DNA from 3 places in the Pseudomonas sp. SO81 genome. Region 1 is predicted to be linked to each of the others. Evidence: predicted binding sites of a transcription regulator. Region 1 holds the regulator's gene; each other region holds the start of a gene.
What was found. The regulator FliA, encoded in region 1, starts transcription of late flagellar genes. The targets are predictions, from matches to a motif close to CTAAAGTTTNNNNNNNNNNNGCCGNTAA.
Positions count from the first base shown of each region.

Region 1 (6,064 bases):
TACCACTCGCCCACCGCGCGCCTTGCCTGCGGCTTCGCGCTCCTCCGGCCCCTCGATGCCGTGGTCGACGGCGTTGCGCACCAAGTGGACCAGCGGGTCGGCCAGGGCCTCGACCAAGTTCTTGTCGAGGTCGGTCTCTTCGCCGATCAGCTCCAGGTTGATCTCTTTCTTCAGGTTGCGCGCCAGATCGCGGACCAGGCGCGGGAAGCGCCCGAATACCTTCTTGATCGGCTGCATGCGGGTCTTCATCACCGAGGTCTGCAGATCGGCGGTGACCACGTCGAGGTTGGACACGGCCTTGGCCATGGCCTCGTCGCCGCTGTTCAGACCCAGGCGCACCAGGCGGTTACGCACCAGCACCAGTTCGCCGACCATGTTCATGATCTCGTCCAGGCGCGCGGTATCGACCCGCACCGTGGTTTCCGCCTCGCTGGCGGCACCGGCTGGCGCACCACCTGCGGCAGCTGCTGCTGGCGCCGGCGCCGCAGCGGCGGCCTTGACCGGCTCGGGCTTGGCCGTCGGTTTGGCGGCAGGCTTGGCCGGTTCGGCCTTCTTCGGCTCAGCCTTCTTGGCGGCCGGGGCAGCGGCGGCAGGCTTGGCAGCGGGCGCGGCGCCCTCGTCGGGGCCGGTGAACTTGCCCTTGCCATGCAACTGATCGAGCAGTGCTTCGAATTCGTCGTCAGTGATCTCGTCGCCCCCTGCAGCTGCGGGGGCGGCGGCTACCGGCTTGGGCGTAGGCGTCGGCTCTTCGGCGGAGAACTTGCCCTTGCCGTGCAACTGGTCGAGCAGCGCTTCGAATTCGTCGTCGGTGATCTCGTCACCGCCGGCTGCCGGCGCGGGAGCGGCAGGCTTAACCGAAACGGCAGGAACCTCATCCGCAGCGAATTTGCCCTTGCCATGCAACTGGTCGAGCAGCGCTTCGAATTCGTCGTCGGTGATTTCGTCGCCGCCGGCCGCCGGCGCAGGCGCTTCCGCCGGCTGATCGCCGATGGCATCCAAGAGCTGTTCAAACTCGCTGTCGGAGATGTCTTCAGCGGCGGCCGCTTCCGGCTCCGGTTCGGCCACGGCGGCCAGTTCGTCGGCGCTCTCCGGCTCGGCCAGGCGCGACAGCGCGGCCAGCAGCTCGGGAGTCGCGGGAGTCACCTCAGTACGCTCGCGCACCTGGCTGAACATCTCGTTGACCGAGTCCAGCGCCTGCAGCACCACATCCATCAGTTCGGCGGTAACGCGACGCTCACCCTTGCGCAGGATGTCGAACACGTTCTCCGCAATGTGGCAGCACTCCACCAGCTCGTTCAGCTGGAGGAAGCCCGCGCCACCCTTGACGGTGTGGAAACCACGGAAAATCGCATTGAGCAGGTCCATGTCATCGGGTCGGCTTTCCAGCTCGACCAGTTGTTCGGACAGCAACTCAAGAATTTCGCCGGCCTCTACCAGGAAGTCCTGGAGGATTTCTTCATCGGCGTCGAAGCTCATCGGTGCGCTCCAAAGGCTCTGTTAGAGCCTTAAAATCCAAGGCTGGACAGCAGATCGTCGACGTCGTCCTGACTGGACGCCACGTCCTCACGCTTATCGGCATGAATCTGCGGACCTTCACCCTTGGAAGGCTCTTTTTGTTGTTCTTGCTCGGCGCGGAGCACGGCATGGTCGTGTTCGATGCCGGCGAAACGGTCGACATGGCTGGCCATCAGCACCAGCTTGAGCAGATTGCTTTCCACTTCGGTGACCAGTTGGGTCACCCGCTTGATCACTTGCCCGGTGAGGTCCTGGAAGTCCTGCGCCAGCAGGATGTCGTTCAGGTGGCCGGACAGTTTCTGGCTGTCGCGCTCGCTGCGGGCGAGGTACAGCTCGATGCGTTTGGCCAGGTCACGGAAGGCGTCGGCGCCCATCTCGCGGCGCATGAACTTGCCCCACTCGGCCGACAGGCTCTGCGCCTCGTCGCCCAGGTCGTTGACCAGCGGCGCGCTCTGCTCGACCAGATCCATGGTGCGGTTGGCCGCCTTCTCGGTCATTTTGACCACGTAGGACAGACGCTCGGTGGCATCGGAGATCTGCGAGATTTCCTGGGCGCCCGGCATGTGCGGGTCGATCTGGAAATTGACTATCGCGTTGTGCAGCTCGCGGGTGAGCTTGCCGACTTCCTGGTACAGGCCGTGATCGCGCGCCTTGCTCAACTCGTGGATCAGCTGTACCGCTTCGCCGAAGCGACCCTTCTCAAGGCTGTCGACGAGTTGGGTAGCATGTGTCTTCAGGGTCGATTCGAGTTCGCCCAGGGTTGAATCATCGTGTGCCATAGCGCCCTCGCGGCGGACATCAGCCGTTAACCCGTTCGAAGATCTTCTCGATCTTCTCCTTAAGCACCTGGGCGGTGAACGGCTTGACCACATAGCCGTTCACACCGGCCTGGGCGGCCTCGATGATCTGCTCGCGCTTGGCTTCCGCAGTCACCATCAGTACCGGCAGGGTCTTCAGGCGGTCGTCGGCGCGCACCGCGCGCAACAGGTCGATGCCGGTCATGCCGGGCATGTTCCAGTCAGTCACCAGGAAGTCGAAGCTGCCGCTCTGCAGCATGGGCAGAGCGGTGTTGCCGTCGTCGGCCTCCGCGGTGTTGGTGAACCCCAGATCACGCAGGAGGTTCTTGATGATCCGTCGCATCGTCGAAAAATCGTCAACGATGAGGATTTTCATGTTCTTGTCCAAGTCGACCTCCGTACAGTCCTAAACGCCTCCGGCAGCCCGGTAGCGTCGCAAATCATGAAACCGGCTCGCCGTCAGCTGGCCCGCCACTCGCCCAGCCTGGACCGCAAACGCGCGGCGCACTGGCTGTGCAACTGGCTGACCCGGGATTCGCTGACCCCCAGGACTTCGCCGATTTCCTTCAAATTCAATTCTTCGTCGTAGTACAGCGACAGCACCAGGCGCTCGCGCTCCGGCAGGTTGGCGATGGCATCGGCCAGGGCCGCCTGGAAGCGTTCATCTTCCAGACCATGCAAGGGCCCTCCGTGACTGCTGCTGACATCCTCGTGCAGACCGCCGCTCTCGCCGTCCTGAACCAGGTCGTCGAAGCTGAACAGGCGACTGCCCAGAGTGTCGCCAAGGATGCCGTAGTAATCCTCGAGACTCAATTGGAGTTCGGCCGCAACCTCTTGATCTTTAGCGTCTCTTCCGGTGCGCGCCTCGATTGCACGAATCGCGTCGCTGACCATGCGGGTATTGCGGTGTACCGAACGCGGCGCCCAGTCGCCCTTGCGCACCTCGTCCAGCATGGCGCCGCGGATGCGGATGCCGGCGTAGGTTTCGAAGCTGGCGCCCTTGCTGCCGTCGTATTTTTTCGAAGCTTCCAGTAGACCGATCATGCCCGCCTGGATCAGGTCGTCGACCTGCACACTGGCCGGCAAGCGTGCCAGCAGGTGATAGGCGATGCGCTTGACCAGGGGCGCGTAGCGCTCGATCAATTGGTGCTGGGAATCCTGCGCCTGCGCCTTGTTGTACATGCGTAGTCCACTGGCTGCTGTCATACGGCCGTACCCGCGATCGGTTGCTGCACCAGACGCTCGACGAAGAACTCCAGATGGCCGCGCGGGTTGGCCGGCAGCGGCCAGGTGTCGACTTTCTGGGCGATCGCCTTGAACGCCAGTGCGCATTTCGAGCGCGGGAAGGCTTCGTATACCGCGCGCTGCTTCTGCACGGCCTTGCGTACGGACTCGTCATAGGGCACTGCCCCGACGTATTGCAAAGCCACATCGAGAAAACGGTCGGTTACCTTGGTCAGCTTAGCAAACAGATTGCGCCCTTCCTGCGGCGTATGGGCCATGTTGGCCAGCACGCGGAAGCGGCTCATGCCGTAGTCGCGATTGAGCAGCTTGATCAGCGCATAGGCGTCGGTGATCGAAGTCGGCTCGTCGCAGACCACCACGATGACTTCCTGCGCCGCGCGCACGAAGCTGACCACGCCGTCGCCGATGCCGGCGGCGGTGTCGATGACTAGGACATCGAGGTTGTCGCTGATGTCGCTGAAGGCCTGGATCAGGCCGGCATGCTGCACCGGCGACAACTGCACCATGCTCTGCGTGCCCGAGGCGGCCGGCACGATGCGCACGCCGCCGGGACCCTGGATCAGCACATCTTTGAGATCGCACTCGCCGGCGATCACGTCGGCCAGGGTGCGCTTGGCGGTCAGGCCGAGCAGGACGTCGACGTTGGCCAGGCCCAGGTCGGCGTCCATCAGCATGACCCGGCGACCGAGGTCGGCCAGCGCCAGCGACAGATTCACCGACACATTGGTCTTGCCGACACCGCCCTTGCCGCCTGTGACTGCGATCACCTGTACGGGATGCATACTACCCATGTTCTTCTCTTACCTTGACTTGCCTGGACTGGGCTGGTCGGGCAACCACACCGACCCTTTCCTAACACTAGAACGCCTTGCACGCTGCCGCCTGCCTTATCCCACGCGGCGCGCCGGGTGGTGGTACAGGCCGGCGAACATATCCGCCATGGCCTCCTCGCTTGGATCTTCGGCGGTCTGCAGGCTCACGGCGCGACTCACCAGCTGATGGCTGCGCGGCACCTGCAGATCGTCCGGAATCTTCGGCCCATCTGCCAGATAGGCTACCGGTAGATGCTGGCTGATAGCCAGCCCCAGAACTTCACCCAGGTTGGCGGCTTCATCGACCTTGCTCAGGATGCACCCGGCCAGGCCGCACTGCTTGTAGCTGTGATAGGCGGCCTTGAGCACCTGAGCCTGGCTGGTAGCGGCCAGCACCAGATAGTTTTTCGATTTGACCCCACGCGCGGCCAGACTCTCCAACTGCAGACGCAGAGCCGGATCATTGCCTGGCAGGCCGGCGGTATCGATCAGCACCACTTTCTTGCGCGCCAGCGGGGCCAGGGCCTGAACCAGGGACTGGCCCGGGTCGACCTGGGTCACCGGTACGTTGAGGATGCGACCGAGGGTCTTGATCTGCTCCTGGGCGCCGATGCGGAAGCTGTCCATGCTGACCAGGGCGATGCTCTGCGGGCCGTATTTCAGCACGTAGCGCGCCGCCATCTTGGCCAGGGTGGTGGTCTTGCCCATGCCGGCCGGGCCGACCAGGGCGATCACACCGCCCTCTTCCAGCGGCTCCACTTCGGGCGTCTTGATCGCATGAGCCAGGTGGGCCAGCAGCATGCGCCAGGCCTGACGCGGCTCGGCGACTTTGGCCACGCGCTCCAGCAGGGCCTTGGACAGCTCGGCGGACAGGCCCATGCGCTGCAGGCGGCGCCACAGGTTGGCCTGTTGCGGCTTGCGATTCTGCAGCTGGCCCCAGGCGATGGAGCCCAGCTGTACTTCGATCAGCTCGCGCAGGCCGTGCAGCTCGAAGCGCATGGCATCCAGGGCGCGCTGATCCACCGCAGCGGCAGCCGGCTTGATTGCGGGCTGTGCGGCGGCCACCGGGCGCTGAGCCTTGACGGCGGTGGCCGGCAGCTCCGGGGCGACCAGCGATTCGTTGGCGAACAGCTGGCGGTCCTTGCGCTCGTCGGCCACGGCGCGAATGGTCAGCTCGGCCTGGGCATTGGCGATCTTCGCCTGAGTCTTGCGCAGCTCGGCTTCCAGCGCCGGGTTGGCCTGACGTGCCGGAGCGGTCGGCTGGTAGTCCAGGGCAGCGGTCAGCTCCACGCCACCGGCCACACGGCGATTGCCGATGATGGAGGCATCGGCGCCCAGCTCATCACGCACCAGTTTCATGGCGGTACGCATATCGGCGGCGAAGAAGCGTTTGACTTGCATGGCTTAGAACCCTCAGTTCTGGCCGACCGTAGCAACGATCGTGACCTGCTTGTTATCCGGTATTTCTTGGTAGGCCAGTACGTGCATGGCCGGTACGGCGAGCCGCGCGAATCGCGAGAGCATCGCCCGGACCGGACCGGCTACCAGCAGGATCACCGGTTTGCCGAGCATTTCCTGGCGCTGCGCCGCTTCCACCAGGGAGCGTTGCAGCTTCTCGGCCATGCCGGGCTCGAGGAGGATGCCATCCTCGGAGCCCTGACCGGCCTTCTGCAGGCTATTGAGCAATAACTGTTC
Region 1 is NZ_CP126126.1:572,509-578,572, forward strand. Features, by position in the region: gene OH686_RS02660 (chemotaxis protein CheA) at 1-1,476, opposite strand, end outside; gene OH686_RS02665 (protein phosphatase CheZ) at 1,506-2,294, opposite strand; gene OH686_RS02670 (chemotaxis response regulator CheY) at 2,314-2,688, opposite strand; gene fliA (RNA polymerase sigma factor FliA) at 2,772-3,518, opposite strand; gene fleN (flagellar synthesis regulator FleN) at 3,515-4,348, opposite strand; gene flhF (flagellar biosynthesis GTPase FlhF) at 4,445-5,770, opposite strand; gene flhA (flagellar biosynthesis protein FlhA) at 5,783-6,064, opposite strand, start outside.

Region 2 (6,064 bases), 110 kb from region 1:
ACGGATAAGCCGGACCGATCCTGTGGCCAGAGGCCAGCAGCAGCAGGGTCAGCACCAGCCGGGTAAGGCCAATCCACAGCAGGTAAATCAGCAGGTAGGCAAAGCCGTATTTGACGCTGGCGATGATCGCCACCGAGGGCCCGAGCAGGCTGGTCCACATGGACACTCGCTGGTCGAGCATCACCACGCTGGTGAACACCCCCAGACGTCGAATGCCCAGGCCGAGCGCCCGCGAGTTCTGCCGCAGGTTGTTGCCGTACCAGCGGAACATCAGCTTGCGGCTGGCCTTGATGAAGCTCTTCTCCGGCGGGTGTTCCACGGTGTGGATGGAGGCATCCGGCACGTAGAAGGTGTCGTAGCCCAGGCGCATCAGGCTGTACCAGCTGGACTTGTCGTCGCCGGTGAGGAACTTGAAGCGACCCAGACGCCAGTGCTCGAGATGGTCGTTCTCGACGTCGGCGATGAAGCCCGGATCGGTCACCACCTCGGCGCGGAACACCGACATGCGCCCGGTCAGGGTCAGCACGCGCTTGGACAGAGCCATCGAGCACATGTTGATGTGGCGCTGGGCGAAACGCAGCTTGTGCCACTCCTGCATGACGTAGCCGCCGCGCACCTCGCAGAACTCGTTGGTGGTGAGCCCGCCAAGGTTGTCGAACAGGGTGAAGAACGGCGCCGTCTGACGCACCACGCCGGCGGAGAGCACGGTGTCACCGTCCACCACCGCCACTACCGCACGGCTGTCCGGTTGGTGCCGGGAAATGGCGCGGAAGCCCTGGGCCAGGCCGTCACGCTTGCCGGTACCGGGAATCCGCACTATGTCCAGACGCACGCGAGCCGGTGGTTCCAGGCGGTTCCACAGGTTCTTGATCAGCAGCTCGTCCGACAGCTCGACGATTGAGCACACCACGGTGCTGGGGTAGCCGCAATCGATCGCTTCCTGGATCACCGAGCGGTACACCGCGGCGGTGGTCAAGGCGTCGATACGAAAGCTGGTCACCAGCAGGTAGACGTGCGAAGGATCGGCCGCCTCGCCCAGCCGGCGCGCCTTGCGCCGATAGTGCGGGTAGACGATGTAGAGAAAGATGAGCCCGCGAACGTAATGGATCGCGCCCATCGAGTAACGCCAGATACCTACTGCGCCAAGTATCAGCAGGAAGTCCGTCGACTCCGGATCGAAGATGCTGCGTGGCAGCAGCAAGGCCATGCCACCCAACATCGACAAATAGAACAGCCAGCCCGCGCCGTTGCGCAGGCGTCCTTGAAGACTTTCCATGGTTGCCAATCCCGTTTGGTTTACTGCTCTGCAACGGGGGCGTCGTTGTTGTTGTTGTAACGCCCTGTGCACATTGACCTACAGCAGTTGCTACCAGCAGAGGCCCTCTTTGACCTCGTCGCTGCACTGGCGCATGAAACCGACCAGGTCGATCAGTTTCTTGCCGGGCGGCAGTTGCTGGACCACGGTTTCAAACAACTCGTCGCCGTTGCCGAGGACGATCACGTCGGCATCCGCTACCACCTGATTGAGGTCGGAGCGCAGCAGAGAAGAGACGTGGGGGATCTTCGATTCGATGTAGTCGCGGTTGGCGCCATGCACACGGGCGTATTCGACGTTGCGATCGAAGATCTTCAGGTCGAAGCCCTTGCCGATCAGCATCTCGGCCAGCTCCACCAGCGGGCTCTCGCGCAGGTCATCGGTACCCGCCTTGAAGCTCAGACCGAGCAGCGCGACCTTGCGCTTGTCCTGGCTGGCAATGAGGTTGTAGGCATTGCGGACCTGAGCCTCGTTGCTCGGCATCAGCGCGCTGATCAGCGGCGACTCGACGTCGAGCTGGGTGGCGCGGTAGTTCAGGGCACGCACGTCCTTGGGCAGGCAGGAGCCGCCGAAGGCGAAGCCGGGCTTCATGTAGTACTTGGACAGGTTGAGCTTGTGATCCTGGCAGATCACATCCATCACCTCACGGCCGTCGACCCCCACCGCCTTGGCGATGTTGCCGATCTCGTTGGCGAAGGTGATCTTGGTCGCGTGCCAGACGTTGCAGGTGTACTTGATCATCTCGGCGACCTCGACGGTCTTGCGGATGATCGGAGCGTCCAGCTCGCTGTAGATCTCGGTGAGCAGGTCACCGGAGGTCTGATCCAGCTCGCCGATCACGGTCATGGCGGGGAAATCGTAATCCTTGATCGCGGTGCTCTCGCGCAGGAACTCGGGGTTCACTGCCACGCCGAAATCCTTGCCGGCCTTGAGCCCGGAGTATTTCTCCAGGGTCGGAATCACCACGTTGCGCAGAGTACCCGGCAGCACGGTGCTGCGGACCACCACGGTGTGGCGGGTGGTCTTCTCGGGGAGGACCTTGGCGATCTGCTGGCAGACTTCCTCGATGTAGGACACGTCCAGGTCGCCGTTGCGTTTGCTCGGCGTCGGTGGCGCCAGGAAGGAGATATCGGTTTCCAGAATCGCCTCGCGCACGTCCAGTGTGCCGCGCAGCTTGCCGCTGCTCACGCCCTTCTGCAGCAGGTCTTCCAGCCCAGGCTCTACAATCGGCGACTTGCCGCTGTTGATCAGCTCGATCTTCAGCGGAGAAATGTCTACCCCAATGATCTGGTGCCCCCTGGCCGACAGGCAACCAGCACACACAGCCCCTACATAGCCCAGCCCAAAGATGCTAATTCGCATTGGACGATCTCCTCCTTGCGTTGATCGACACGACAGCCCCATGGCTGTCGCCTACCTCGCGAGACCGGACTACAGGACTACAACTTCCTCGGGTCTCTGTTACCACTGGGGCCATTTTCCGTTCCAACTAAATTGATACAGAAATTGAAATAGCCCCGAGCAAAACAGATGCCTTGCGAAACAACAAAGTTCCGCAACGGCAGGTTTTAAAGTTATTTCTTTGAAAACAGTGACCTAGTTACCAGAGGTAACCGATCGAGCGCTTTGCGCGCGTCGTTTTTTTGGCACACACCCAAGGATGTGGCTCTAGGGCGCAGCATACAAGGGAAAAATTAGAAAGTAACACCTAGTTTTTTGCGTTACTTCACGAAGTAAAAATAGAAGAATATTATTCCCAATGAATCTAAAGTCGTTTTTTTGACGCCAATTAAGTAGTCACCCGCGCATGGGCAAGCCACTATAAGGGCGCCAATTATCCAGCAATAAGCGACATCAATTAGCCATCAACGAGACGGCAAAGAAAGTTCTGCGCGACAGAACTGTCTCAAAGAAGTTTCATATATTTTTCCGGACCATTACTTATTCTGGAAGTTACTTCGCATATAACAATCCTATCCATGCGGACAGATTAAGCTCCCCCTCACCCGCCTGCCGCCGCTAAACTTTCCCGCAGCGCGGCCGATGTGCCGAAGACAGCCCTCCGTTCAAGAAGCGATTACGCATGCGAAACAACCAGCCCGTTACTCAGCGCGAACGCACCTTCCCCGCCCAGCAGCGCCTGATCTCGACCACCGACCTCAAGGGGCAGATCACCTACTGCAATCAGGCCTTCATAGAAATAAGCGGCTTCGAACGGGAAGAGCTGCTGCGTGCGCCGCACAATCTGGTGCGCCACCCGGATGTGCCGCCCGCCGTGTTCGAACATATGTGGCAGACCCTGAAGAAGGGCCGCCCATGGATGGGCGTGGTGAAGAATCGCAGCAAGAACGGCGACCACTATTGGGTCAACGCCTATGTCACACCGATTCTGGAGAAGGGTCAGGTGGTGGGTTATGAGTCGGTACGGGTCAAGCCCAGCGCCGAACAGATCCGCCGCGCCGAGGCGCTGTACGCACGGATCAACGCCGGCAAGCCGGCCATCCCCGCCACCGATCGTTGGCTGCCGGTGCTGCAGGCCTGGCTGCCATTCATTCTGATCAGCCAGATCGGCTTCCTCATCGGCCACTGGATGGGCTCGACCTGGGGCTTCCTGCTGGCTGCCCTGCTCTCGGTGCCACTGGGCCTGGCCGGCATCAGCTGGCAGACCCGCGGGGTCAAGCGCTTGCTGCGCCTGGCCGAGCAGACCACCTCGGACCCGCTGATCGCGCAGATGTATACCGACAGCCGCGGCGCCGAGGCCCGCCTGGAAATGGCCATGCTCAGCCAGGAAGCGCGTCTGCGCACCTGCCTGACCCGCCTGCAGGACACCGCCGAGCGCCTCACCAGCCAGGCCCAGCAGGCCGACCAGCTGGCGCACAACAGCTCCGCCGGGCTGGAACGCCAGCGCGTGGAAACCGAGCAGGTGGCCACCGCCATCAACGAGATGGCCGCCACCACCCTGGAAGTGGCCAGCAACGTGGCCCGCGCCGCCATCGCCACCCAGGAGGCCAACCGCCTCACCGGCGAGGGGCGCAACGTCGCCGCGGAAACGCGCGACGCCATCCAGCGCCTGTCGACCTCCGTCGGCGAGACCGGTGAGACCGTGTCGCGCTTGGCCCAGGACAGCAACGAAATCGGCGGCGTGGTCGACGTCATCAAAGGCATCGCCGACCAGACCAACCTGCTCGCGCTCAACGCGGCCATCGAGGCGGCGCGCGCCGGCGAGATGGGTCGTGGCTTCGCCGTGGTGGCCGACGAGGTGCGCTCGCTGGCCCAGCGCACGGCCGAGTCCACCGGGCAGATCCACGCGCTGATCGCCAAGCTGCAGCGCACCGCGGAAGAAGCGGTGATGACCATGGAGATCGGTCGCAAGCAGGCCGACGAGGGTGTGGAGCGCGTACAGCAGGCCGACCAGGCGCTGCAGGGCATCAGCGACGCGGTGGCCAACATCACCGACATGGCCAATCAGATCGCCGCCGCTGCCGAGGAGCAGAGCGCGGTGGCCGACGAGATCAACCAGAACATCACCACCATCGCCCAGCTGGCCGACCAGACCTCCAGCGAGGCGCACAGCACAGCGCAGCTCAGCGAGGAGCTGACCTCCACCGCCAAGGACCAGTACTCGCTGGTGGAGCGCTTCAACCGCTGACCGCTACCCCATGAAAAAGGCCGGCAATCGCCGGCCCTTTTTTTGTGCGCGCTCATCAGCCACGCAGAAACGCCGCCACCCTGTCTGCCGCACTCTGCAAATGCTGCTCATGGCTGAAGCCTGATGCCTTCAGCGGCTTGAGGTCGTGGTCCGCGGCTGCCAGCCACTCGACATGCAAGGTCGGCGCAAGCCGGTAGCCGCTCACCGTCTCGCGATTGCCCAGCGCGTCGCGCTCGCCCTGGACCACCAGCGCGCGCGTTCGCAGCTCAGCCAGATGCACCACCCGGGGCTTCTCCGGCTTGCCCGCCGCATAGAAGGGATAGCCCAGGCAGACCAGCGCGTCGGCACCCAGCTCGTCCGCCAGCAGGCTGGCCATGCGTCCGCCCATGGACTTGCCACCGATGGCCAGCGGCCCGCTCACCTGTGCACACACCTCGGCATACACCTGGCGCCAGCACTCCAGCAGCTGCGCCTGCCGATTGGGCGGGCGCTTGCCACCGCCCGAACGCCGCTCGGCCATAAAGGGAAACTCGAAGCGCAGCACGCTCACCCCGCGCGCGGCCAGCAGCTCGGCCATGCGCTGCATGAAGTCGCTGTCCATCGGCGCACCGGCGCCGTGAGCAAGGATCAGGGTGGCCTGCGACATTCCGTCCGCCCCGTTCCAAAGCCATCCCCGCGCTCGGCATTGATCCTCGTCAATAACCGTCAACTTGCCATTACCCATGCTTGCCCTGCTTTTCCTAACCGTGGATGGAAGCCCAACACATGAACACAACCAGCAGCACCGCCTACAACTATAAGGTGGTCCGCCAGTTCGCCATTATGACGGTGGTTTGGGGCATAGTCGGGATGGGGCTCGGCGTGTTCATCGCCGCCCAGCTGGCCTGGCCCGAACTGAACTTCAACCTGCCGTGGACCAGCTTCGGCCGGCTGCGCCCTCTGCACACCAATGCGGTGATCTTCGCCTTCGGTGGCTGCGCCCTGTTCGCCACCAGCTACTACTCGCTACAGCGCACCTGCCAGACCCGCCTGATCTCCGACACGCTCGCCGCCTTCACCTTCTGGGGCTGGCAGCTGGTGATCGTCCTGGCCGCGACCAG
Region 2 is NZ_CP126126.1:461,852-467,915, forward strand. Features, by position in the region: gene OH686_RS02120 (glycosyltransferase family 2 protein) at 1-1,276, opposite strand, end outside; gene OH686_RS02125 (nucleotide sugar dehydrogenase) at 1,367-2,677, opposite strand; gene OH686_RS02130 (methyl-accepting chemotaxis protein) at 3,399-4,964, shown strand; gene OH686_RS02135 (alpha/beta family hydrolase) at 5,020-5,688, opposite strand; gene ccoN (cytochrome-c oxidase, cbb3-type subunit I) at 5,730-6,064, shown strand, end outside.
Region 2: OH686_RS02130 (methyl-accepting chemotaxis protein) is a predicted target of FliA. The motif match lies at 3,335-3,362, and genes of this name have one in related genera.

Region 3 (6,064 bases), 2.3 Mb from region 1:
GTCGCTGAGTCTCTATGTTCTGGACGGCGATGCCATTCGCCCGGTGCTCAGCGACTTGGTCATGGCTGAGAGTGTGGGCGAGTGGGATACCAGCTGCGCGGGGACCTGGCGGGAGATGTCGCGCACCCTGGCGCTGGCCGAGCGGCCCGGGCTCAATGGCTATCATGATCTTGTCCTGCGGGAGAAACGCACCTTCAACCGCGACGAGGTGCGTGGTGACGACTGCGAGACAGTTGAGGGGTATAACCAGAAGCAGCGCTACCGCCTGACCTACGACGGCGAGCGCTATGTGGTGCCGAAAGAGTTGCTGCGTCTGCGCTGATCAGCTCGGCACGGTTGCGATCATCGACGGCCGCTGGCTGACATCCGCATACCAGGCGGCCAGCCCCGGATTACGCTCGCGCCAGCCCAGCTGCGGCTGGCGCAGGTCGAGATAGCCGAGGGCACAGGCCAGGCCGATGGCGGCGATGTCGAAGCGGCTGGCAAGCTCGGCCAGGCACTCGCCTTCGAAGTAGGCCAGGGCCCGTTCGATCTTCTCCTGCTGGGCCGCCTGCCACTGGTCCCAGCGCTTGTCCTCGGGACGCAGAAAGGTCTCGTAGCGCAGCAACACGGCGGCATCGAGGATGGCATCGGCCAGCGAGGCCAGGGTCAGGCGCCGCCAGCGTGCACCGCCGGTGGGAATCAGCGGCTCGCCCACATGCTGGCTGTCGAGGTAGTCGAGGATTACCCGGCTGTCATGCAGCACGCTGCCGTCCGCCAGGCGCAGGGCGGGAATCTTGCCGGCCGGGTTGTCGCGCAGCACATCGGCGCTGGGCGCCACCGGGGTCAGCTGCACCGAATGCAGGGCCACCCGCTCGGTCTGTCCGGTCTCGTGGAGCAACACCAGCACCTTGCGCACGAAGGGCGAGGCGGGGGAGTGGTACAGGGTCATGGTGCTCATGCTGGCTCCTCGTTCGGTTGGCTGACGCAGCCTATCAGCCGTTCGGCTCCAGGGTGAAGGCCTCGGCCGGCCAGCGTCGGGTCTGCCACCAGTAGGCCAGGGTGCTGGCGGGCCACAGGGTGGTGTTGCGCCCGTGGGCGTCGAGGTACCAGCTGCGGCAACCGCTGGTCCACACCGTGTTGGCCATGCGCCGCTGCAGCTGCGAGTTGAATGCCTGCTGCGCCTCGGCGTGCACCTCGATGCTGCGCAGGTCGTCGCCGCGCAGGCGCTGGATGGCCTGCAGGATAAAGCTCAGCTGGGCCTCGATCATGAAGATCATCGAGCTGTGGCCGAGGCCGGTGTTGGGGCCGGTGAGCATGAAAAGGTTGGGGAAGCCGGCGCAGGCGATGCCCAGGTAGGCCTCGCCGCCATCGCGCCAGGCCTCGTGCAGGCTCAGGCCCTGGCGCCCGACGATATCGACATCGTGCAGGTATTCGGTGGCGCGGAAGCCGGTGGCGAAGATAAGTGCGTCCACCGCATGACGCTGGCCGTCGCGGGTGTCGATATGGTCGGCGCCGATCTGGGCGATGGCGCTGCGTACCAGGTGCACATTGGCGCGTTGCAGGGCCGGGTAGTAGTCGTTGGCGATCAGGATGCGCTTGCAGCCGATGCGGTAGTCCGGCGTCAGCGCCTTGCGCAGCTCGGGGTCGCGCACCTGGCGGCGCAGGTGGTGCAGGGCCATGCGTTCGGCGGGCTTGAGCAGCCAGTCGCTGCGCCGGGCGAAGCCGGGCACCCGCGATTCGTTGATCCAGTAGATCACTGCGCGGTACAGCCATTGCAGTGGACGCAGGCGCAGCAGGCTTTTCTCCGCGGGGCTGAAGGTGCGGTCGGCCTTGGGCAGGATCCATGGCGGGGTGCGCTGGAACAGCAACAGCTGGCCGGCCTGTTCGGCAAGCGGCGGCACGAACTGGATGGCGCTGGCGCCCGTGCCAATCACCGCCACCCGCTTGCCGCTCAGGTCCTGCATGTGGTCCCACTGCGCCGAGTGGAAGCGCACGCCACGGAAGTCGGCCAGGCCCGGCAGCGCGGGAATCGCCGGTTCGCTGAGCGCGCCGACCGCGCTGATCAGCACCCGCGTGCGCAGCAGTTCGCCGCTCGCCAGCTGCACGCTCCACTGGCCGCCGGCTTCGTCGTAGCGGGCCGCCGTCATGCTCGCGTTGCAGCGGATATGCGGCGCCAGGCTGTAGCGGCGCACGCAGTGCTGCAGGTAGTCGAGAATTTCCGCCTGTCCGGAATACTTGCGCGACCAGTCGGCACGCGGCTCGAAGGAGAAGGAGTAGAGGTGCGATTCCACATCGCAGGCGGCGCCCGGGTAATGGTTGTCGCGCCAGGTGCCGCCGATCTCGGCGGCCCGTTCGAGGATCAGGAAATCCTCGATGCCGGCCTGGCGCAGGCGAATGCCCATGCCGATGCCGGAGAAGCCGGCGCCGATCACCAGCACCGCCAACACGATCGGTTCGCCCTGCATCAGCGGGTCATCTTCTTCACGAACACCACCACGAACAGAGCCATGGTGAAGCTGCCGGCGAAGGCCTCGAAGGCGGCGATCGGCCGCGCCAGCCCGTGGGGCGTGATATCGCCGTAGCCCAGGGTGGTGAAGGTCACCACGCTGTAATAGAGGCAGTCGAGCAGGTCGCGCAGGTTGGCTGCCAGGCCGCGCTCCAGGGCCAGGCCCAGGGGCAGGTCGCCGTGGCGCACGCCGACCAGGAAGTACAGCAGGCCGCAGGCGACGATCAGGCCGAGGGAGAACAGCACCACATTGAGCGGCTTCTCGCCGTAGCCGGAGAACAGGTCGACCAGCCAGGAGAACAGGCGCCGGCTCGACAGCCGCGGCATCTGCAGGCGGCGCATGACCATCTCGCGGTGGAAGAACTGCCCGGCCTGCTCGAACAGCCCGGCCTTCTCCAGGCGCAGGCGCAGGTTGCGGTAGGTCTCCTCGGCCTCCTCGAAGTCCTGCCGCGCGCCTTCCGCATCGCCTTCCCGCTGGCGCTCGCGGCCGCGGCGCTCCTGGATCAGCTGGCGATCCCACAGCACGTTGTCCAGTCGCGCGCCCTCCAGGCGCACGCCCAGCAGATTGCAGTCACGCAGATCGGCGCAGTGCAGGTTGGCGCCACGCAGGTCGGCCTTCATCAGCGAGGCACCGCGCAGGTTCAGGGCGAAAAGGTGAGCGTTCTGCAGGTCGGCGCGATACAGGTCGGCCTCGCGCAGGTCGTAACCCTCGCGGCTGCCGTGATGCACCAGGTCGACTCCGGCGAGACTGGCGTACTTGAGGCGAAAGCCGCGCATGGACTCGCCGCTGCGCGCCCGCACCTCCAGCGCCGCGCCCAGCCCCTCGGCCTGGCGCCGATCCTGGTCGGGGGCCAGCCAGTGGCTGTCGTCGAGTGGCTCGGTGGACATGGCAATCTCCTGCGAATGCAGACAAGCCTAGCCCGTCCTGATGAGGGAGACGGACGGTCTAAAGATTTCCCCGCTATGGCCGATGGCTCTGGCGATAGGCCGGATTGGGCCTGTGGTATCGGCCAGGGAATTGCTGTCCCCAAGGGATTGTCTGCATGGCGTTGACTCTTACCAACGTGTCGTCACTCGGCGTTCAGCGTGCGCTGAACGAGTCGACGCGCGCGCTGGAAACTTCGATGCAGCGCCTGTCCACCGGCTTTCGCATTAACAGCGCCAAGGATGATGCCGCTGGCTTGCAGATATCCAACCGGCTAGGCAGCCAGATCAGTGGCATGGGTGTGGCGATCCGCAATGCCAACGACGGCATATCCCTGGCGCAGACTGCCGAAGGGGCGCTGCAGCAGTCCACCAATATCCTCCAGCGCATGCGCGACTTGGCGCTGCAGGCGGCCAACGGTTCCAATTCCGGTAGCGAGCGCAGTGCCCTGCAGCAGGAGGCCGCCCAGCTGCAGCAGGAGCTGAACCGCATCGCCGAAACCACCACTTTTGGAGGCCGCAAGCTGCTCGATGGCAGCTTCGGCTCGGTGAACCTGCAGGTTGGCGCACAGGCCAATGAAACCATTGCCATGGGACTGGGCAACTTTGATTCCAGCCGGCTTGGTACCCATTACCAGGATCTGGTCAATCAAACCACCGGCAGCCTGTCCGCTGACCAGTTGGGCGGGCTGGTGGTGCAGGCGGGTACGTTGCCGGATAACGATGTCACCGCTGAGCTGACCATTTCCGGTAGGGACAGCGTCGCGGTCGACGTCGAGGGCTCTGCCGCCTCGGTGGCCAGGGCGATCAACAAACAGACCGACAGAACAGGCGTGCAGGCGGATGCGCGAACCGTGCTGCAGCTGACTTTCACCGGCGACGATACCTTCTCGTTCAATCTCTATGGCGCTAACAGCCGCGCGGTGAGCGTCAGTGCCAGGATCGAGAATGGCGACATCGGTAATATGGTCCAGGCGATCAATGCCGAAGCCGCCAAGACAGGAATTTCCGCTAGAGAGGAAGGCAACCGCCTGTGGTTGGTCAGCGAGGCGGGGGACGATATCGCGCTGGAGGATTTCCTCTCTCAGGGTGCGGGCACCGCGCAGGCGCAGAACTACGACTACACCGGGGAGAATGCGCTGACGGCCTCCACCGCGGCGCTGGTCGACGATTCGGCCATGCGCGCCATCGGTGTCGTGCGTTTGAACAGCGGCAAGTCGTTCGTCACTCAGGCTGATCTAGGCACCTTGTTCGGCATCACGAACAGCCAAGCCAGCGGGTTTGAAGAGCTCAAGGAAGTCAGTTTGCTGACTGCCATCGGCGCGCAGACGGCGTTGGCGGCCATCGATGGCGCACTCACCTCCGTCGACAGCGCCAGGGCCGATCTCGGTGCGGTGCAGAATCGCCTCGAATACACCATCGCCAACCTGCAGAACATGTCGGAGAACCTCTCCGCTGCACGCAGCCGGATCCGGGATACCGACTACGCCGCGGAAGTCTCCAATATGGTCAAGTACCAGATACTGCAGCAAGCGGCGACGGCAATCCTGGCCCAGGCCAACCAGCGCCCGCAGGCCATCCTCAGCCTGCTGCAGGGGCTCTAGCCCTTCAGATTCTTCTCCACCCAGGCCGCGTAGGCGTCGATGAACTTCTGCAGGAAGCCCTTGATGCCATCGTTCGGCTTGCCGTTGTCGTCGAAGAAGCTGCCGGCGCCGCCCAGGTAGGCCTCGGGTTGCTGCAGCACGGGTACGTCGAGGAACACCAGGCACTGGCGCAGGTGGTGGTTGGCGCCGAAGCCGCCGACCGCGCCCGGCGAGGCACTGAGCACGGCGCCGGGTTTGCCGCCGAATGCGCTCTGGCCGTAGGGGCGCGAACCGACGTCGATGGCGTTCTTCATGGGCGCCGGGATCGAGCGGTTGTATTCCGGGGTGACGAACAGCAGTGCGTCGGCGCTCTTCACCTCTTCGCGGAAGCGGGTGTAGGCCGCTGGTGCCGGGCTGACGTCGATGTCCTCGTTGTACAGCGGCAACTCGCCGATCTCGACGATCTGCAGTTGCAGCGATGGCGGTGCCAGTTCGGCCAGTGCCAGCGCCAGCTTGCGGTTGATCGAGGCCTTGCGCAGGCTGCCGACGATGACTGCGACCTTGTAAACCTTGCTCATGGTGACTCCTGTAAGTCTGTGGATGAACGGATGGAAGACCTGAGCAGGAAACTATAGTGCGCCTCGTCGATTACGCCGCTCTGGCGCGCGGCTTGGCCGGGCTGCGACATTTCGCCGGATTGCTCGCGAAGGCTTTTGCGCAGAAATTGATCAACGGCGGCGAAACCGCCGGCACGCAGGTGGGTCATAGCCTGCATGCGTGTCACCAACCGGCGGCACGCTGGCCGAACAAGAACAATCCCCCGATGCCCGTCACTGCCCTACTGTGCCTGCGCATATCGCGCCGGCCATGATTCGTGAGGAATTGGTTATGGATAGGTTCAGCCTCTTCGACCCGCGTTACCAACTCGAAGCCGAGGATCTCGCCGCTGCCTCTGCGGCACATGCGTCGCGCTCGCTCCACCACGGCATCCACCAAGCCCTGCAGGCACTCGATGTCCTCGCCGAGCGCCTGCGCCAGCGGGATCACGCGGGGCGGTCACCGCGCCACT
Region 3 is NZ_CP126126.1:3,121,777-3,127,840, forward strand. Features, by position in the region: gene OH686_RS14520 (PA3715 family protein) at 1-322, shown strand, start outside; gene OH686_RS14525 (glutathione S-transferase) at 323-940, opposite strand; gene OH686_RS14530 (flavin-containing monooxygenase) at 975-2,447, opposite strand; gene OH686_RS14535 (ion channel) at 2,447-3,376, opposite strand; gene OH686_RS14540 (flagellin N-terminal helical domain-containing protein) at 3,532-5,016, shown strand; gene OH686_RS14545 (NADPH-dependent FMN reductase) at 5,013-5,573, opposite strand; gene OH686_RS14550 (hypothetical protein) at 5,630-5,866, shown strand; gene OH686_RS14555 (hypothetical protein) at 5,884-6,064, shown strand, end outside; gene OH686_RS14560 (LysR family transcriptional regulator) at 6,052-6,064, opposite strand, start outside.
Region 3: OH686_RS14540 (flagellin N-terminal helical domain-containing protein) is a predicted target of FliA. The motif match lies at 3,435-3,462, and genes of this name have one in related genera.